3 regions of the Pseudomonas sp. A39 genome follow, and region 3 is predicted to be linked to each of the others. Evidence: predicted binding sites of a transcription regulator. Region 3 holds the regulator's gene; each other region holds the start of a gene.
The links. Region 3 encodes FliA, which starts transcription of late flagellar genes. Its sites were predicted from a motif close to CTAAAGTTTNNNNNNNNNNNGCCGNTAA; they were not measured.

Region 1 (6,927 bases), on a different contig from region 3:
TGATTCCCGGGCGGCTGGTCCAAACGCTAAAACGGCCAATTTTCAGGGGTAAAACGTGTACGTAAAACGAGGTTTCCACACCTGCCTAGTTGCTATCAAGGACGAAAGATAAAGCCAGTTCGTTCACCGAGCGTCGTCGGGCAGCGACGGTACTGGCTGCTGGGCAAGCGTATTTAACAGGCATTGAGTAGAGCTTGCTGTTCAGTTTTAAGCGTTCCGTACCAGACTCGTCAAAACAGCCCCAAGCGGTTTGGAGTTGATACAGTTCCCACGTTTAACGCTGAGATGGATCTCATGTATTTATACCTCGTACGGCACGGGGAAACCTGGGCCAATGCCGAACAGCGCTACCTCGGTTCGCTTGATCCAGGGCTGATCGAATTGGGGCGGCAGCAGGCTGAAGCTCTCAGTCGAGATAATGGCGTGTTTCCGAGAACGGGATGTCGGGGTTTTTGAGGGTTTGACTCAAGCTGAGGCAAGAGCGTTGGCTAACTAGGATGAGATCTAATCGAATATGCCTAACACTCTCTCCAATACCGATTTCATGCAGCTTGCTCTTGCCCAAGGGCGTTTAGCCTTACCTGAGTGCCTTCCAAACCCGCCAGTAGGTTGCGTACTGGTACAGGACAACATGGTGATTAGCCAAGGCTATACGCAGGCACCGGGGTTCCATCACGCGGAAGCGATGGCGTTAAGCCGATTAACGAATGAATGCTCCGCAGTGACTGCTTTTGTCACGCTTGAGCCATGCTCCTTTCATGGTCGAACGCCGTCATGTGCTCTGGCACTGATAAACAGCGGAGTCGAGACAGTGTTTGTTGGGTTGCTTGATCCCGATCCGAGAAACTCGGGAGCAGGCATAAGGATGCTGCGCGATGCAGGCATTACAGTCATTGTCGGCTTATTGGCGGAGGAAGCTGCTGAGGACTTAGCTGATTTTTTGGTAAGCAAACCGCTTGGATCGTCGGATCGCAATGATCAGTAAATCGTTGACCCAAGTGCCGATCTAAAATTGACACACTTTACTTCGGCTTCAGCTTCTTGGCGCGCCTGCTTTCGGTGCGCGCAGGGGTTGATGTTTTCGGCCAATAGCTCGCGCGCTTCGTCACGACGCTCACGTGCGTGTTTCAGGCTAACGTCAGGATACGCCCCAAAGGACATGCGTTGCTGGCGCCCTTCCCAATAGTAGCGGAACAGCCACAGCTTACCGCCCGCTTTGGTCACCCAGAGGGATAGACCGTCGAAGTCGCCGAGGGTGTAGTTTTTACCAATAGTTCGAGCATGCCGAACGGTGAATTCTGAGAGAGGCATGGCGAGCTCCTGTTGGAGAGTCAACACCCGATGCTCGTCTGGAGGCCCGAGGGAGCCAGTTACAATACGGACTCGAACGGGCCCGTCTGTTGTACTTAATCCTGTCCTTGTTCGTACCGGATTACCCTGGTTTCCAGTGGTTTTCCGCAGAAACGAAAAAAGACGCCGAAGCGTCTATTTCGTGGACCCCAGCGTCCAGTGGACATCTGTGGATCAAATTTTGGAGCGGGAAACGAGACTCGCATCTGGCGTCCGACCCATTGAAATCTAAAGGGTTTCTTTTCTTGCCGGAGCAGGAAAAGACTCAATTCTGGACTTGTTTTTGGGGTGTATTAAGGGCCAAGAAAATGTGGTCTCGGACTATGCAATTTGATTGGACCCACCGCCAATTGGACGACAAGGAGCCTCACAACACCTGAACACATACTGACTGAGTGAAATCCGTACAGGACCTGCCAAAGAGAGACGATCCGGTCGTGGAGCTGCTGTATACCGTGCTCCTCGGAATTTAACATCCACGGCAACCTGCGTTGACCTTAACTCGCGATCAATAAAGGTGGCCGACTGCATGTACACATTCGTGAGCTTTACCTTTGCAGAACTGCTCGAGAAGGTTTGGGCGCTCAATGATCAGCTTTAAAGCTCATGAAAAATATAGTCGGACGACACTGAATTATCGAGCAGCACCCCAGACTGAGCTAGAGACTCTCGTCGCGCCTGACTGCTCGTCCGGACGCTCCAGGAAACTGCTCTTCCAGGCTCGAGCCCTTCGTCGTTGCGACTTATCGCGTCCATCAACTCATTCCTCTCAGGGAGGTACACAGCAAAGGCATCTTCTTTCCATGCCGCCACTGTCATATTCATGGACTCGCAAATAGACACCTTCGCCCTCGCATCAAGCCTGTCCGCAGTTTTAGACTGTTCAATTTGATCAGCCAAGCCCGTGGCAACTCCAGAGTCAGAAACAATAACATCCCCCGCCTCCAAAGTTTCCGGTAGGCAGACCTTATTTAGCGGGTCCAATACGATAAAAGGTGAGATTTCCATCGGATAAATGCGGCACACCAGAGGTCGCTCATGATAAATACCACACCGTTCCTGATCATCAAGATTTGGGCACTGGTCAAGCGCATTAGCGGCGAAGATTGCGATGATATTGATTTTTACACCACTACTATCCACCCGTGCAGAGCGTCCAATATTGTGGGCGCGCTTTTCAGGTTCTGTTTGCCAATAGGACTTGTCGAACGCCTCAAGAATCACTGCAACGTCGTGACCGCGCTGTAGCCACCGCCTGGACTCTTCCAAGGTCAATGGAATCAATCGCCCTTTGCAACAAACGCCGCAGCCATTGCACGCAAACGTACTGTCGTGTTTTTCATATGACATCCGAGAGGTTTTACTATTTACTACGACTGTCGAACAAGTTCATCCACTCAATGTGATTGCGCAGCCTATAACATGGAGGCAATAACAACGCCTACCGTCATCAGACCTTAAACTTGCCAACGAGTGTTTGGAGATGCACGCCAAGTCGAGCAAGCTCGATACTAGAAGCGGCAGTCTCCTCACTGGCAGCAGCAGTTTGTTCGGAAACCTCTCTCACATTCAACACACTAAGATTGATCTCATCTGCAACAGCGCTTTGCTGTTCCGATGCAGCAGCAATTTGCAAGTTCATGGACTCGACCGTAGCGACCAAACGGGTAATTTTAATGAGTGACGTACCCGTACGACGAGTGAGCTCGACGCTACTGCTGGTGAGCGCGCAACTTTTCTCCAAGGTATCTGCGACTTCCTGCGTTCGTCTATGCAGGCCACCAATCAGAGTCTCGATTTCCTCAGTGGAGGACTGAGTTCGCTGAGCCAAGCTGCGAACTTCATCAGCGACTACAGCGAAACCGCGCCCTGCCTCGCCGGCACGCGCTGCTTCAATGGCAGCGTTCAACGCTAACAGGTTAGTCTGCTGGGCCACTGACTTTATAACGTCCAGTACCGTTCCGATCTTGTCACTTTCTCGCTTAAGCTCAGCCATTGCATTCGTCGAGTGGCCAAATTCCAAGTCTAGATCAGTTATTTTTTCAATCGCCTGAGTGACTACTTTGTCGCTTTCACGAGCTTCATTGCCAGCGCTGAGCGCGGCAGTCGAAGCCTCCTCGGTACTGCGCGCAACTTCCTGCACGGTCGCAACCATCTCGTTCATTGCTTTCACGACCTGGTCAGTTTCAAACTTTTGACTGTTAACGCCAGCGCTGGTCTGCTCAGTGACGGCAGACAATTCTTCAGCCGCGCTAGAAATTTGTATGACACCATCGCGCAAATCACTCATCAGCTCTCGTAGGTTCAAAGTCATTTTTCGCAGACTGATTTGCAACTGTCCTAATTCATCACGTCGAGATATTTTGATGTCGTGACTTAAGTCGCCGTTGGCCACCAGCTCTGCACTCTGAAGTGCCTCTTTTAACGGACCAACGATCAAGTTAGTGATCAGCCATGCTGCTAAAAAACCCAGTACAAGTGCCAACGCCGTCATACCGACAAGCATCTGATTGGCGAAGTTAATTTCCTGATCGCGTTTGCTCGACTGATTTTTCGACAATTGCCCACTGGACTCAAGAATACTTTTTATATCCTCATCCAAGGCTATTTGAGCGCTATTAGAGCTCGCATCATTACGGGCCTCAATGGCGTGCACGAAGTCTTGAAAATGATTTCGATAGTTCTCAACTGAAGTATCCGCAACACTCACCCAGCGCTGATCGACATCGTCGGCAAATATAAATTTTAGTGCGTCTATTTTAAGATTCAAATCATCCATTACTTTAATAACAGCTTCAGCGCGAGCGGAATCTGGGCTGAGTGCGTACCTCAAGCGCGCATTGCGCATATCACGCGCCACTTCATTGAGCACGGAGATGTCAATCAACTTATTACTGCGCGCCGCCAACTTCTCAAACCCACTCCACCCTACGACTGCGGTCAGTACAGTTAGCGTGAGTACCAACAGAAAGCCCAAAGTCAATTTCGAACGGACGCTAATATCAACCAGTACTTGTGCAACCGAATTAATCATCTGCGCGAATCCCTTTTTTAAATACGATTAAAGGATGAGCCAGAACAGCCACTCCAGCCAACATCCATGTCCACTTTAACGGCCACAGCTGCGCCATTTATTATAAATAAATCATTTCACCTTCTACACAACTTATATTGACTTTATCCGTCACGCGATGTTCGGCCCACGTTATCAACGCGTAGCGCGCCCACTCTTTTGCGGTTTTTATGAATTTTTTGATCGTGTCGTACTATTTGATCTACAACACGACGATGATATGCGTGTTGCGATTCACCCATAAGGTGTATTTTTGGATTTCACTCTTCCACAAATGACACTTATCAATCTCTCGCTCGAAGTGTTAATACCTCATCGAGAACAGTCCTTCGGGAATTCTGCCTCTGTCAATCCAGATACATAGGCAACAGTGATAGGGATCATGATGCATTCCTGATAACAAAAAAAAGAAAAAAGATTAGACACGCAGTTCGCGCATCAAATCGCGCTCCAACGCAGCAGAAGCAGCAAGCAACCCACCTACCATTGCACCACTCACCCCGCCCATGGCCACGTCCTGGCCGCTGAACAACAACCCTTTCACCGGACTGTGTGCACGTGTCCACCGCTGAGCGTAACGATCCGGTGTCGGCGTGAACGACATAAAGTCACCATGACTACGCCCCAAGAAGTGGTTGAAGCTGATCGGTGTGGCTAACTCGCTATGAACGACGTGTCCGCGAGCCTTGGGATAAAAGCGATAGACCTGTTCTAGCATTTCCTCGGTCAGGCGAGCCTTTAGTTCCTCATAGGCATCGCCACGACGTTTCCATTGAGTGTCGGTGAAACGTTGCCAGAGGCTCCAATCGGTAAAACTGCAAATATCCATCGTGCAACGATCGGGATAACGCTCGGGCCAGGTCGGGTCTTTGGCGGACGGTTGGGAGATGAAATGCAGCGGCATGGGGCGGAGCTCGGAGTCGGCCAAATAGTGCTGCCAGTCTTCGTGCTGCCGAGCGCTTTGGTGAGTCCAGATATTGGCTGGCCCAACCTCAAGCGACGCATTGCTCGCGTCAAGGCCGAGATTTAGGACAACTGCAGGCAATGACGACTGCGCTGCCTCGGCAGTACGGCGCAATTCAGCCACGCTTTTATTGGTGTCCGGCAGTAGTCGTAGCGTCTGACGGATGCCAATTCCACTGATCACGAGGGGAGCCTCAATTATTTCGCCATCGGCCATCCTGACACCCAACGCACGGCCATTCCTTTCGACAACTTCAGTCACCTCAGCAGCGACCAGCACACGCCCTCCTGCCTCCGTGATGGTTTCAATCATTGCGTCCGCGATCACTTGCGCCCCCCCGATCGGGTAGCTGGCACCGTCCAGGTAATGTCGAATAACGGCGGCATGCGCAGCAAACGAGGCCTCGCTCGGCAAGGCAGCATAGTCACCAAAGTGACCGCACAGCACCGCAATCAGGGTTTCGTTGTCGGTGAGTTCGCGCAGTACATCAAGTGCGGTCCGGGATGCGTATGGCATGAATGTCGGTGCCACCTGATCGAACGCGGCGTCGGCCATTGCAGGTGGCAGTGCGCGCGCCCCCAGAAACACTGCCGCAGGGCGACTGACCTGCTTAACGAGGTCGATGTAGCGGTCAATAGCCAACGCCTCGGCGGGGAAGTACTCCTTCATCCGCGCTTTGAAAGCCTCCCCGCCCGCGTGGTATTCGAAGACCTCGTCACCCACGGCAATCCGGTTATAGATGTCGGGCATTTTTGCCCATTGGATTTTTTCGCGAGTAACCTTGGCAAACAATGAGGTCAGCGTTCCTGGTCGATGGACTTCACCGACATAGTGCAAACCCACATCCCACTCAAACCCGGGGCGCTTGAATACCTGGAGACAGCCGCCTGCGACAGCATGACGCTCCAGCACCAATACGCGCTTGCCGTCCAATGCCAATAGTGCGGCCGACGTCAGGCTGCCCGCTCCAGAGCCAATGACGATGGCGTCGAAACGTTGGTCGAGCGCTCCACTCGCGCGTGCTCGTTTGTAGCTTCTGTCATTATCGTTGATCATCTATCGCCGCTCTTGTTGGTGTTGTTATCGAGAAATGATGGATGCAGAGCACGCTATTCCGATGTGGACGATGCGTCTGTCAAGAACTTGAACTTTGGTGAGGCCCGAACAGATGACTTCCTCCGAGCACTACTTGGGCACCTGGCTCAGCACTGTTTGTGGAGACGCGTGGTTTTCCAGCTGTGATTCAGTTCTGCAGACAGCACTGCTCGCGCAGGCGCGAGCACGGCAGCTTGACTCGGGAGAAGCGTTGTATCGCCAGGGTGATCTGCCGACCCATGCCCTGTTCTGCGTTCTGCGAGGGGCGGTGTCCGTCGAGAATGCAGAGGCCGACGGAGCAGCCTCCTTACTGGTGTATCTCGAGCCCGGACATTGGTTTGGCGATGCCTGTCTGATTGACGGATTGGCACGGCACCACGATGCATTTGCAGATGGCCCTACCACGGTATTGACCCTCGAGCTCCAACCTTTCCTCGACTGGCTC
Region 2 (6,927 bases), on a different contig from region 3:
CCCAGGCAAAAAAAAGCCAGCACATGGCTGGCTTCGGCTTTCAGTTGCAAATCAATTGGCTTCTGCGGCCGCCTCAACGTCGTGCGCGATAAGCGAGACGAGAGCATTTTGCTGACGGTGGGAGAGCTGACGAAAACGCTGCAGCAGTTCGCGTTCGTGCAGCGACAGCTCAGGGCTGTCCATGCGCATGCTCAACTCGTCGCCCAGCGCACCTTCCTGAATGAGGCTTTGTTCCAGGCGAGCGATGATCTCGGAGTTCATGCTGCGGTGATGATTGCGAGCCACCTCGGCAATGCGTTCCCGCATTCCGTCTGGCAGACGTACGACGAACTTGTCAGCCGTACGGCTGGAATAAATTGCCTGTTTCAATGGGCGCATATATTTAACCGGTTAGTTCAGGGGAGCGGTTTTTGGAATTGGCCGCAAGATGAGTGTTAAGACAAGGCTCACGACCAAAGTTCAACCTGAATTGCAAAGAGGCCGCATCATGCCTCAGATTTGCCAGTTCCTTGGCGTCAATTCTGTGACAAATATTGAACTGCCTAGAGGCTTTATGCCAGCACTCATTTGCATTTTTGCGGACTGGTTGGAAAACTTTTGCATACGCAATCGCGCAGGGGAACTTCCCGTAAGTCCAGGCCACCACAGGGTTTGAGGTCGCACATGCTATCGCAAAGTGGCCTTTTGCCCTTAGGTTTAAGACTAGTGGCAATTTGCCGATTAGCGAGGATGAGGCGACATAAGGTAAGGCGGGAGGGGGATCAGCGCAGGACCGGGTCGAATTTGATCCGACGACCCACAATCAGGGTGAGCAGCAGCAGGCTGGCAAACACGGCACTGGCAATGAACGCCGTGGTTTGGCCGTCTTGTGACTCAGCGCCCAGTCCAAGCATGCCGGTGAACGCGGTCAGGCACAGAAACAGCCAGGCAAATTTGGTCATCGGTGGCCTCCTCAGAAAACCCAGTGTTCAGATGCAGGTGCCGCCTGGGTGCCTTGGGTCAGGCGGACGGGCGACTGTGCGTTCGGTGTCATCACCGCCAACTGTGGGCGCTGTTGAAGATGATGCGGCACGGCCTGGCTGATCTGCGCCGGGTCATTGCTGCCAGTCGATTGGAAATGGAACGTGACCAACGCGGCCAAGGCGACGGTATTGAGGGCTAACAGAAGGGCACTGTTCATGGTTATGTTCTCCGCTTAATGCCGTGGCTTGTTGGGTTTGTAGGAGAAGTATTGCAGGTGCCGTGCCAAACTATTAATCCAATAAAATCAATGGCTTGAGTCTACTTCAAATACCGGAAAGGTTGCAATTTGCAATGATGGCATTTTGGGGGAGTGCATTTTGCACGATGGTAGCAAGTGCCCGTGTTTGCGGGGGCTGGCCGCAATCACTCGGGTGTGGGTTGGCCTACACTCGAAAAGCCTACGGACGACATGACAAAACCCACCTCGGCCGTTAACATGCACGCCGTCCGTCGCCGCGTCTTTGGCTCGACGTCGGTCATTTGTCCCAGTAGCTCAATTGGATAGAGCATCCCCCTCCTAAGGGGAAGGTTGGCCGTTCGAACCGGCCCTGGGACACCAGGTTCAAAGCCCTGCACAGAATATTCTGGCAGGGCTTTTTTGTGCGCGTTTTCCAACGATTCAGTCGAACCTTGCTGCAGTCCCGGGTTCACAGCACGTGCACGGTGTATTTATCGCAATCCGTGTATCCCGCAAGCGGCCGGACAGCGTCTGAGTCTGTAAGCAAATTAATCCCCGGAAACAGCGCCTGCCGCCTGTCCGGACCCGGCCACCCCGGACTATCATGCCGATAGCCCTGTCTCTCACTGCAAGGAGCCGCTCGGAACGCCGATGCGCCAAATCTGGAAATCTTTTCGAGCCCTTTATTTCGCCTCCTTGATGATGCTGATCGGCTCCGGCCTGCTCAGTACTTACCTGGCCCTGCGCCTGGCGGCCGACCATGTCGACAGCCTGTGGGTGGGTGCGCTGATGGCCGCCAACTATTTTGGCCTGGTGCTGGGCGGCAAGATCGGGCACCGCCTGATTGCCCGGGTCGGGCATATCCGGGCCTATGCCACCTGTGCCGGTATTGTCGGTGCGGCCGTGCTGGGCCACGGCCTGATCGATTGGCTACCGGCCTGGATCGTGCTGCGGATGATCGTGGGCCTGGGCATGATGTGCCAGTACATGGTCATCGAAAGCTGGCTCAACGAGCAGGCAGACGCCAAGCAACGCGGCGTGGTGTTCAGCGGCTATATGATTGCGTCTTACCTGGGCCTGGTACTCGGCCAGTTGATCTTGGTCATGCACCCTCAGCTCGGCCTTGAGCTGTTGATGCTGGTTGCCCTGTGTTTTGCCCTGTGCCTGGTGCCGGTGGCCATGACTCGGCGGATTCACCCGGCGGCCCTGCACCCGGCGCCGATGGAGCCGCGCTTCTTTATCAAGCGCGTGCCGCAGTCGTTGAGCACCGTGCTGGGGGCGGGGTTGATCGTGGGCTCGTTCTACGGTCTGGCGCCGCTCTATGCCTCTCAACAAGGCTTGACCACCGAGCAGGTGGGCCTGTTCATGGGTAGCTGCATTTTTGCCGGCCTGCTGGTGCAGTGGCCGCTGGGGTGGTTGTCGGACCGCTATGATCGCGCGCTGCTGATTCGTTGTTTTGCCCTGTGCCTGGCGGTGGCGGCGTTGCCGTTGGCCATAATGACCAAGGTGCCGCTGGAAGTTCTGTTTGTGGCGGGTTTCTTGTGTTCGCTGGTGCAGTTCTGCCTGTACCCGCTGGCAGTGGCGTTCTCCAACGACCATGTGGAAGGTGATCGTCGGGTATCCCTCACGGCGATGCTGCTGGTCACGTACGGCGTAGGCGCCAGCATTGGGCCGTTGCTGGCCGGTGTGGTGATGAAGATGTTCGGCAGCCACATGCTGTATGCGTTTTTCAGCCTGTGTGCGTTGATCCTGGTGTGGCGTATCCGGCCGAAAGCCGTCACCAATTTGCATCAGGTGGAAGACGCGCCGCTGCATCACGTGGCGATGCCCGACAGTATGTCCAGTTCACCGCTGGTGGCCGCCCTGGATCCGCGTGTCGATGAGCAGGTGGTGCAGGAGCAAATGCAAACCGCTGCCCCGGAACCTGAGCCGGAGACGGATCCCGATCCGCAGGCGGATGAGCCGCTCTTTGAAGGGCCGCCTGAGCCTGCAGGGCCTGACGAACACCCTCACGACTTGAGCAGGGCGCGCCCCTGAACGTAAAACGGGCAGGTCCATCAGGATCTGCCCGTTTTTTTTACAGCGATCTTTTAAGGTTTAAAAGTCATCGTCTTTGTCGAAACGCCGTGCTTCGCGTTGCAGTTGGTAAACAAAGCGCTCGACCTGGCGCTGCACCAAGCCACTCATATTGTGGAAGCGCACGCCGGCGAAGGTGGTGTTGATCTTCTCTTCGAAGTGCAGGTAACGCAGTTCGACTGAGGTTGTCATGCTGCCAAAGGGCAGGGCGGCGATGAAACGGTCATACACCTGGCCCAGTTGCAGGCGCTCGGAGATATCTCCCTCAAAGCGCAATTTGCAGCCCGTGGCGGAAATATCCAGCAGCTTGCCGTTGACCGGGGCCTTGAGCTTCTCTCCACCCAGTTCGATGTTGACCAGTTGCGCCAGCTTCAAGGCGGCGCGGAACGCATTGCGGCGCTGATGGTAAACCACTTCGGCGGGCAGGCTGCCGGTGTAGATGCGGTGGCCGTCCTTTTCGCTGATGCTCAGGCTGCCGTTGCTTTCCCACGCAATGCGCACACCGTCGTGGAAGCCTTCAATGCGGAAGGGTTCGCCATTTTCGAGGTGGCGTTCGCCATCGCGGGGGATCATTTCATCCAGGGCCAGGGAGCCGCCGTCGCGGTTGACGTCGACCAGGTAGCTCTGGAAGCGCTGGCTGCGTTCGTGGAAGGTGATGATCAGCGGGTCATGGCTTTCTTGCAGCATCCGCAAGGTGCTGGCGATTTCCAGAGGGGTGGTGAGGACCTTGGGTGGCTGCGGAGCATCTTCCGCATTAAGGGCGTTGAACACGGTTCTTCCATCTCCAGACAAAATACGACTACACGCAAGAGCAGGCATTCTGCCAGTATGTGGCGCGTCTTGGATAGCCGCGCTGTAAACCGGCGTCAGGCTTGACTGCGAGTGCTTGGCTTGACCAGGCGCGAGGTGGAACCTTGAGCGTTGTAAAGCGCTGGAGGCTCTCCGCCGTGAAGTATACGCAACTGGTTGGCGGTCGTAGCTTGCTGAAGCTGGATCGACTGACCGTTGAGCAGGTTGGCTTCCTGGCACTGGGCGAGCAATTGATTGAGTTCTTTGCTCTGGGCCAGTAATTGATCGCCGACCGAAGAGTGGCTGGCCAGCTGCGCCAGGCCGTCATGGTCTGCGGGCAGGCCAAGGCTGACGAGGATCTGGCTGCGTTTTTTGCCATGCTGTTCCAGCAGGACAATCAGCGATTGCTTGCGCGCCAGAATTTCTTCCAGCAGCGGCATGTCGCGGCCGTAGAGGGCCAGGGATTCTTCCCTGAGTAGCTCGAGCAGCTGCTGCGTCGGCGCTAGATCATCAATGATCAGTTGAAGCAGATTTTCGTCGTGATGCATGGCTGGCCTTGGGTTTTAAGCGTCCAAAAGCCCGGCGCAGGCCTTTGCCTAGCGCTCGGCTTCGAAATTAAGCAGCTTGCTGGCTACACGGTTGCTGTCGACTTTATAGCTGCCATCGGCGATTGCCTGTTTCAATTCGGCCACACGGGCTTTATTGACCACCGGTTGATCGCGCAGCGAGTCAGTGACCTTCTGCAACTGTTGAGCCTCATTGCTCAGGTGTACGGATTCCCCGCTTTGGCTGACGGCGGCCTGTTCTGCCTTGGCGGGCAGTGGCTGGGCCTTGGCTTCTACGTTTTCCTTGGTACCGGTGGTACGCGTAGTGCCTGACGTTGTCGGGGTGTTATTTAAACGGCTGAAATCGATGACCATGATCAAAAAACCTCTGGGTATTTGGACGCTTGCCATGTTTTCGGCAATACCCGGACGAACTTTAGGCGCGAATGACAATAAATCTGCGCACGGAATATCTCGTGCACAGTGTAGAAAAACCCAGCGTCCTCTGCCAGCACTCTATAAAGCAACCTCGACTTGCCCGGGGGCCGTCACTCGCGCCTTGATGACGCGGTTGGAGTTGAGGTTCTTGACCCGTATCTGCTCACTCATGCCACCGTTGGACAGTGCCTCCCCCGGCATTTTTACGTTCAGCCCGCCACTGCTGGCGGAAATCACCACCTGATCGCCCTTGCGAATCACCTCTGCCTGTTCAAGATGCACCAGGGTGATGACTTGGTCTGTTACCACTGGTCGGGTTAATTTCTGTCCGACCGCTTGGTCGAGGGAGGTCAGGTAGCCCTGGCTGATCATGCTGATGTCGCGTTCGCGCAGTACCACATCTTCGAAACCAATGATGCCGGTGCGTTTCATTGGCCGGGCAACCACCACCACATCGCGGAACAGTTTGACCTGTGCCGGCACGAACACTGTCCAGGGCGAGGCGCCGTCGCAACGCACCTTCACCGTCACGCGGCCGATGGGTTGGGCGGGGCTTTCCAGCGTGGCTGTCAATTCCTTGTCGCACATTGGCATGCGTAAACGCGGGTCCAACTGGTTGACTTGGATTTCATAACGCCCCGGCGTCTGAGTGGTTGCCAGATAATCTTCTACAGTGAACTCAAGAAAGCCTTGAGTGACGCCGATAAGTAGATCAGGCAATGTGACGTTATCGGCACGGGCCGTGGTGCCCAGGCTAACAGCAAGCAATGCCATCGCGGCGCAGAGCAATCTGCGCAATCGTCGGGCACCAGGGCGTCGGGAAACTGTCGTTTTAATATCCATAAACCAATAAATAGCAAAGCTCGTGCCGTTTAGTGTTGGGTGCGCATCGCACCCCCAAAGGTTTTAGCGTAGGAGTCAAGGCATGGCAGGAGTAATGGATTCAGTAAACCAGCGCACACAGCTGGTAGGGCAGAATCGCCTGGAGTTGTTGCTTTTTCGCCTGGATGGCAAGCAGCTGTATGGCATCAATGTGTTCAAGGTGCGGGAAGTGCTGCAGTGCCCCAAGTTGACCATCATGCCCAAGTCCAGCCCTGTGGTCTGTGGCGTCGCTAACATCCGTGGCGCGACGATTCCAATTCTTGATTTGGCCCTGGCCACCGGTTCTGCTGGGTTGCAGGACCGCGAGAACCCGTTCGTGATCATTACCGAATACAACACCAAGACCCAGGGTTTCCTGGTGCGCTCGGTGGAGCGCATCGTCAACATGAACTGGGAGGAGATCCATCCGCCGCCCAAGGGCACCGGTCGCGATCACTACCTCACGGCGGTGACGCGGGTCGATAACCAGTTGGTGGAAATCATCGACGTGGAGAAGATCCTCGCCGAAGTCGCCCCCACGTCCGAATCGATTTCCGTCGGTGTGGTGGACGCCGAAACCGCGCACAAGGCTATTTCGCTGCGCGTACTGACGGTGGACGATTCCTCGGTGGCGCGTAAACAGGTGACCCGTTGCCTGCAAACCGTCGGCGTCGAAGTGGTGGCGCTCAACGATGGTCGCCAGGCGCTGGATTACCTGCGCAAGCTGGTGGATGAAGGCAAGAAGCCGGAGGAAGAGTTCTTGATGATGATCTCTGACATCGAGATGCCGGAAATGGACGGCTACACCCTCACGGCCGAGATACGCAACGATCCGCGCATGCAAAAATTGCATATCATCCTGCATACTTCGTTGTCGGGTGTATTCAACCAGGCGATGGTCAAGAAAGTCGGTGCCGATGACTTCCTGGCCAAATTCCGTCCTGATGACCTGGCATCCCGGGTAGTCGACCGGATCAAGGCAGCAGATCATAGCTAGGGGCCTTTTCCCTGGCGGTC
Region 3 (6,927 bases):
CCTGCCCCGGCTGCGGCTGTCGACCAGCGCGTGTTCGACTCGATGCGCTTTGAACTCAACGGCCTGCGCGAACTGCTCGAAGTGCAGCTTGGCTCGCTGGCCTGGACCCAATTGCAAGGCAGCAAGCCGCAACAGGCCAACCTGTGGCGCCGCCTGCAACGCATCGGCTTGTCCGGCCCGTTGTCCCGCGACCTGCTGGCGCTGACCACCGAAATCGAAGAACCCCGCCAGGCCTGGCGCATGTTGCTGGCCCACTTGGCGCGCATGATTGCCACCCCGGAAATCGAACCCCTGGAAGAGGGCGGTGTGATTGCCATGGTCGGCCCAGCCGGCATGGGCAAGACCACCACCCTGGCCAAGCTGGCCGCACGCTATGTGCTCAAGTACGGCGCGCAGAATATCGCGCTGGTGAGCATGGACAGCTACCGCATTGGCGCCCAGGAACAGCTCAAGACCCTGGGCCGGATCCTCAACGTATCGGTGACCCATGTCGACCCGGGCCAGTCCCTGGCCAACGCCCTCGACCCGCTGCTGCGCAAGCGCGTGGTGCTGATCGATACCGCCGGCCTGCAAGCCAGCGACCCGGCGTTGCGCATGCAACTGGAAAGCCTGGCAGGTCGCGGCATCAAGTCGAAAAATTACCTGGTGCTTGCAACCACCAGCCAGAAACAAGTTCTTACCGCTGCGTACCACAGTTACAAGCGTTGTGGCCTGGCCGGTTGCATCCTCACCAAGCTCGACGAAACTGCGAGCCTGGGCGAGGTGCTGAGCCTGGCCATCAGTCATGAATTGCCGGTCGCCTACCTGACCGACGGACCGCGGATCCCGGATGATCTGCATCTGCCGCGCCGTCATCAGTTGGTCAGCCGCGCAGTCAGCGTGCAAATGCAAGAAGAGCCTAGCGAGGAAGCGATGGCCGATATGTTCGCCGACCTTTACCACAGCCCGGCAAAACGGGTGGGTTGAGTCAGGATGAACACCGTGAAATGTACCTACATCGATGGTCTGCAAGCGATTCACGCGGCCAAGCCATGTAGCCTGCGTCTAAGCAAGACAAGGTAAAGAAATAAAATGGGCAGCATGCATCCCGTACAGGTGATCGCGGTGACCGGCGGCAAAGGTGGCGTCGGGAAAACTAACGTGTCAGTGAATTTGTCCCTGGCCCTGGCAGAGCTTGGCCGTCGCGTCATGCTGCTGGATGCTGACCTGGGGCTGGCGAACGTCGACGTTCTGCTGGGGCTGACGCCCAAACACACCCTTGCCGATGTGATCGAGGGCCGCTGTGAGCTGCGCGATGTGCTGCTGCAGGGCCCTGGCGGCATCCGCATCGTGCCTGCCGCCTCCGGCACCCAGAGCATGGTGCACCTGAGCCCGGCACAGCATGCCGGGCTGATCCAGGCCTTCAGTGATATCGGCGACAACCTCGACGTGCTGGTGATCGACACCGCGGCCGGGATCGGCGAGTCCGTGGTCAGCTTCGTGCGCGCCGCGCAGGAAGTATTGCTGGTGGTCTGCGACGAACCCACCTCGATCACCGACGCCTACGCCCTGATCAAACTGCTTAACCGTGACTACGGCATGAACCGCTTCCGCGTGCTGGCCAACATGGCCCAGAGCCCGCAGGAAGGGCGCAACCTGTTCGCCAAGTTGACCAAGGTCACGGATCGCTTCCTCGATGTCGCCTTACAATACGTCGGCGCAGTTCCCTACGACGAGTGTGTGCGCAAGGCTGTGCAAAAGCAGCGTGCAGTCTACGAAGCGTTCCCTCGTTCCAAATGCGCATTGGCGTTCAAGGCTATTGCCCAGAAGGTCGATACCTGGCCGTTGCCCGCCAACCCTCGGGGGCATCTGGAGTTTTTCGTCGAGCGATTGGTGCATCAGACGAGCGCAGGACCCGTGCTATGACAGCGAACGGCTATAACGCTTACAAAAAGTCGGCCCGTGACAGCCAGGGTGAGTTGATCGAGCGCTACGCGCCACTGGTCAAGCGCATCGCCTATCACTTGCTGGCACGCCTGCCCGCCAGCGTCCAGGTCGAAGACCTGATCCAGGCGGGCATGATCGGTTTGCTCGAAGTGTCGACCAAATACGACGCGAGCAAGGGGGCGAGCTTCGAGACGTATGCGGGGATTCGTATCCGTGGCGCGATGCTCGACGAGGTGCGTAAAGGTGACTGGGCACCACGTTCGGTGCATCGCAATACGCGCATGGTCAGTGACGCAATTCGCGCAATTGAAGCAAAAACCGGTCGCGACGCTAAAGATCACGAAGTTGCGGCCGAACTCCAATTGAGTCTCGACGATTATTACGGGATTTTGAACGATACCTTGGGCAGCCGCCTGTTCAGTTTCGACGACCTCTTGCAGGACGGCGAGCACGAAGGGCTGCACGAGGATGGCGCGAGTGCTCATATGGAGCCGTCGCGTGACCTGGAAGATGAACGCTTCCAGGGTGCGCTGGCGGACGCGATTGCCAATTTGCCGGAGCGTGAGCGGTTGGTGTTGGCGCTGTACTACGACGAAGAGCTGAACCTCAAGGAAATCGGTGAGGTCCTGGGGGTCAGCGAATCGCGGGTCAGCCAGTTGCACAGCCAGTGCGCAGCCCGCTTGCGGGGGCGTTTGGGAGAGTGGCGAGCGCGCTGACAGGCAGTGTGGGGACACTGCAGACGATACCGCGAGGGCAGCAAGCCTTCGCGGTTTCGACCCGTGGTGCCCGAGGCGTCCTTTTTGTGTAATGCCTGTTGATTGAAATGGCGCGTCCAGGTGCTGGGCGCGTTTAAGACTGCTTGGAGGTCGAATTGGACAAGAACATGAAAATCCTCATCGTTGATGACTTTTCAACGATGCGGCGGATCATAAAAAACCTGTTGCGTGACCTTGGGTTCACTAACACGGTCGAGGCGGATGACGGCATTACGGCGATTCCGATCCTCAACAGCGGGAGCATCGACTTTCTGGTAACGGACTGGAACATGCCGGGCATGACCGGTATCGACTTGCTGCGCCACGTGCGCGCTGACGAAAAACTACGCAGCCTTCCCGTGCTGATGGTGACCGCCGAAGCCAAGCGTGAACAGATCATCGAAGCCGCCCAAGCCGGGGTTAACGGTTACGTGGTCAAGCCATTCACTGCATTGGCCTTGAAAGAGAAGATCGAAAAAATCTTCGAACGCATCCACGGCTAATGCCATCGCGGGGGAGCTATGGAGCATAAAGAAACGTCACAGGGAGACTTTGAGTCGACCCTGAAAAAGCATGCTCACCAGTTGGTCGACAGCCTTGAAAAAGGCCAGTTCGGCGATGCGGTGCAGTTAATCCATGAGCTCAATCAGACCCGTGACCGCGGCCTGTATCAGGAAGTGGGCAAGCTCACGCGCGAGCTGCACAGTGCGATCGTCAATTTCCAGATTGACCCGCATATGCCCCAGGCCGAAGAGATCTCGCAGATCACCGATGCCACCGAACGCCTGTCCTATGTGGTCAGGCTGACTGAGGCGGCGGCCAACCGCACCATGGACCTGGTGGAAAACGCCACGCCCCTGGTCAACGGCATGGCCACCGAGGCCCAGGCCTTGAGCCACGACTGGGGCCGTTTCATGCGCCGCGAAGTCGGGGCTGAAGAGTTTCGTGAGTTGGCGCGTCGGGTCGACGGGTTCTTGTCACGCAGCGAGCAGGAAAACCGCACGGTTTCCAGCAACCTCAACGACATTCTGCTGGCCCAGGATTACCAGGACCTCACCGGTCAGGTGATCAAGCGTGTGACCCAATTGGTCACCGAAGTGGAAAGCAACTTGCTCAAATTGGTGCTTATGGCAGGCCAGGTTGATCGTTTCGCCGGCATTGAACATGACCGCGAAGCGATCCTCTCGGAAAAAGATCCACAAAAACATCTCGCCAAGGGTGAAGGTCCGCAGATTCATGCCGATAAACGTGAAGACGTTATGTCAGGTCAGGATGACGTAGATGACCTGTTATCCAGTTTAGGCTTCTAAGGAGCACACCCATGAGCTTCGGCGCCGATGAAGAGATCCTTCAGGATTTCCTTGTAGAGGCCGGCGAAATTTTAGAGCAACTGTCCGAGCAACTGGTCGAGCTGGAAAGCCGCCCGGATGATGCGAACCTGCTCAATGCAATTTTTCGCGGTTTTCATACTGTAAAAGGGGGCGCCGGCTTCCTCCAGCTCCATGAGCTGGTGGAGTGCTGCCACATCGCCGAGAACGTGTTCGACATCCTGCGCAAGGGTGAGCGTCACGTTGATTCGGAGTTGATGGACGTGATTCTCGAAGCACTCGATGCGGTCAACGGCATGTTCAGCGAAGTGCGCGAACGTGCCCCGATCACCGCAGCCACTCCGGAGCTGCTGGCCGCCCTGGCGCGCTATGCCGAGCCTGCCGACCTGTCGGCTGCGCCGGTGGCTGAAGCGGCGCCGGAACCTGTGGCAGAGCCCGAAGCGGATGTGACCGACAGCGAGTTTGAACAGCTGCTCAACTCCCTCAGTGCCGTCAAGGCCGAGGCAGAAGCACCGGCCGCCGTTGCTCCGGCAGCGGCGCCGACCAGCGAAGACATTACCGACGCTGAGTTCGAATCCCTGCTCGACCAGTTGCACGGCAAAGGCCAGTTCGCGGCCGACGCCGTGCCACCGGCTGCTGCTGCCGCGGCACCTGCCGCGCCCGTCAGCACTGACATCACCGACGACGAATTTGAAGCGTTGCTCGACCAACTGCATGGCAAGGGCACTTTCGCGGCCGATGCCTTGCCGGCCGTCGCCGCCACGCCTGCAGCGGCTGCCAGCACTGCAGCGCCTGCCGCTGCTGCACCGGCAGGCGATGGGTTGATTTCCGATCACGAATTCGAGTCCCTGCTGGACGAGTTGCACGGCAAGGGCAAGTTCAGCGAAGTTGCTCCGGCCGCTGCGGTGGCCACGGCTGCACCGGTTGCCGCCAAAGCCGCCGCCCCTGCACCGGCCGCCAAGCCTGCGCCCGCACCGGCCGCCGCTCCGGCGCCTGCACGTGCTGCAGCGGCACCGGTTGCCGAGAAGCCCGCCAGTGAAGCCGAAACCACCGTGCGGGTTGATACCGCGCGCCTGGACGACATCATGAACATGGTCGGCGAACTGGTGCTGGTGCGTAACCGCCTGGTCCGCCTGGGCCTGAGCAGCGGCGATGAAGCCATGCAGAAGGCCGTGTCGAACCTCGACGTGGTGACCGCCGACCTGCAGACCGCCGTGATGAAAACGCGGATGCAGCCGATCAAGAAAGTCTTCGGCCGCTTCCCACGGCTGGTTCGTGACCTGGCTCGCCAGCTCAAGAAAGAGATCAACCTGGAACTGGTGGGTGAAGAAACCGACCTCGACAAAAACCTTGTCGAGGCCCTGGCCGACCCGCTGGTCCACTTGGTGCGCAACGCCGTCGACCACGGCGTGGAAACCCCGGAAGAACGTGAAGCCTCGGGCAAGTCCCGTGGCGGCAAGGTGATCCTGGCGGCGGAGCAAGAAGGCGACCACATCCTGCTGTCGATCACCGATGACGGCAAGGGCATGGACCCGAACATCTTGCGCAGCATCGCGGTCAAGCGTGGCGTGATGGACAAGGACGCCGCCGACCGCCTGACCGACACCGAGTGCTACAACCTGATCTTTGCCCCGGGCTTCTCGACCAAGACCGAGATCTCCGACGTGTCCGGCCGTGGCGTCGGCATGGACGTGGTGAAGACCAAGATCAGCCAGCTCAACGGCTCGATCAATATCTACTCGACCAAGGGCCAGGGCTCGAAGATCGTCATCAAGGTGCCGTTGACCCTGGCGATCATGCCGACCTTGATGGTGATGCTGGGCAACCAGGCGTTCGCCTTCCCGCTGGTCAACGTCAACGAAATCTTCCACCTCGACCTGTCGCGCACCAACGTGGTGGACGGCCAGGAAGTGGTGATCGTGCGCGACAAGGCGTTGCCGCTGTTTTACCTCAAGCGTTGGCTGGTGGCATCGGCTGCCCATGAAGAGCAGCGCGAAGGCCATGTGGTGATCCTCTCCGTGGGCACCCAGCGGATCGGCTTTGTCGTCGATCAGTTGGTGGGCCAGGAAGAAGTGGTCATCAAGCCTTTGGGCAAAATGCTGCAGGGAACCCCGGGCATGTCGGGTGCGACCATCACCGGTGACGGTCGGATCGCGCTGATTCTCGATGTTCCGAGCATGCTCAAGCGTTACGCCGCTCGGCGTATTTGATTCTGGTGGGGCAGGGCGGTAATGCCCGCCCCGCCTAACGGAGTGTTTATGGCAGTCAAGGTCCTGGTGGTGGACGATTCGGGTTTCTTCCGCCGTCGCGTCTCGGAAATTCTTTCCGCCGATCCAACGATCCAGGTGGTCGGCACGGCCACCAACGGCAAAGAAGCGATTGATCAAGCCATTGCGTTGAAGCCGGACGTGATCACCATGGACTACGAGATGCCGATGATGGATGGCATCACGGCAGTTCGCCATATCATGCAACGCTGCCCGACCCCGGTGTTGATGTTCTCCTCGCTGACCCACGAAGGCGCCCGAGTGACCCTCGACGCGTTGGACGCTGGCGCGGTGGATTTCCTGCCGAAGAATTTCGAAGACATCTCGCGCAACCCCGAGAAGGTCAAGCAGATGCTGTGCGAGAAGGTGCACAGTATTTCGCGCAGTAACCGACGCAGCCTGTTCAGCGCGCCGACGCCGACGCCTGCACCGGTCGCGGCCCCGTCTGCGCCGGCGCCTTCGTTTGGTCGACCTGCTCCTGCGCCAGCGCCGGTTGTTCGGCCTGCCGTGGCGCCTGCCCGTGCATCGGCCTCCAGCGCTCATTCGCCGGCGCCCAAGCGCAAGGCCTACAAGCTGGTCGCCATCGGTACATCCACCGGCGGCCCGGTCGCCCTGCAGCGCGTGTTGACTCAACTGCCGGCCAACTTTCCG

Region 1: the regulator FliA is predicted to act here: its motif matches at 4,460-4,487, upstream of AC3ZU9_RS12110 (methyl-accepting chemotaxis protein).
Region 2: the regulator FliA is predicted to act here: its motif matches at 5,024-5,051, upstream of flgM (flagellar biosynthesis anti-sigma factor FlgM).

What each region holds. Positions count from the first base shown of each region.
Region 1 covers NZ_JBYVMD010000012.1:71,413-78,339, reverse strand. Annotated here, with positions in the region: gene AC3ZU9_RS12130 (histidine phosphatase family protein) at 286-456, shown strand; gene AC3ZU9_RS12125 (bifunctional diaminohydroxyphosphoribosylaminopyrimidine deaminase/5-amino-6-(5-phosphoribosylamino)uracil reductase RibD) at 515-985, shown strand; gene AC3ZU9_RS12120 (Arm DNA-binding domain-containing protein) at 979-1,311, opposite strand; gene AC3ZU9_RS12115 (YkgJ family cysteine cluster protein) at 1,948-2,625, opposite strand; gene AC3ZU9_RS12110 (methyl-accepting chemotaxis protein) at 2,801-4,384, opposite strand; gene AC3ZU9_RS12105 (phytoene desaturase family protein) at 4,842-6,443, opposite strand; gene AC3ZU9_RS12100 (Crp/Fnr family transcriptional regulator) at 6,556-6,927, shown strand, end outside.
Region 2 covers NZ_JBYVMD010000085.1:107-7,033, reverse strand. Annotated here, with positions in the region: gene AC3ZU9_RS30610 (Arc family DNA-binding protein) at 52-378, opposite strand; gene AC3ZU9_RS30605 (PA3371 family protein) at 762-941, opposite strand; gene AC3ZU9_RS30600 (hypothetical protein) at 953-1,180, opposite strand; tRNA gene AC3ZU9_RS30595 (tRNA-Arg) at 1,506-1,582, shown strand; gene AC3ZU9_RS30590 (MFS transporter) at 1,853-3,238, shown strand; gene AC3ZU9_RS30585 (flagellar brake protein) at 3,299-4,048, opposite strand; gene AC3ZU9_RS30580 (flagella synthesis protein FlgN) at 4,144-4,614, opposite strand; gene flgM (flagellar biosynthesis anti-sigma factor FlgM) at 4,663-4,986, opposite strand; gene flgA (flagellar basal body P-ring formation chaperone FlgA) at 5,128-5,892, opposite strand; gene AC3ZU9_RS30565 (chemotaxis protein CheV) at 5,975-6,907, shown strand.
Region 3 covers NZ_JBYVMD010000003.1:132,884-139,810, reverse strand. Annotated here, with positions in the region: gene flhF (flagellar biosynthesis GTPase FlhF) at 1-966, shown strand, start outside; gene fleN (flagellar synthesis regulator FleN) at 1,072-1,905, shown strand; gene fliA (RNA polymerase sigma factor FliA) at 1,902-2,642, shown strand; gene AC3ZU9_RS03480 (chemotaxis response regulator CheY) at 2,810-3,184, shown strand; gene AC3ZU9_RS03475 (protein phosphatase CheZ) at 3,203-3,991, shown strand; gene AC3ZU9_RS03470 (chemotaxis protein CheA) at 4,003-6,219, shown strand; gene AC3ZU9_RS03465 (protein-glutamate methylesterase/protein-glutamine glutaminase) at 6,268-6,927, shown strand, end outside.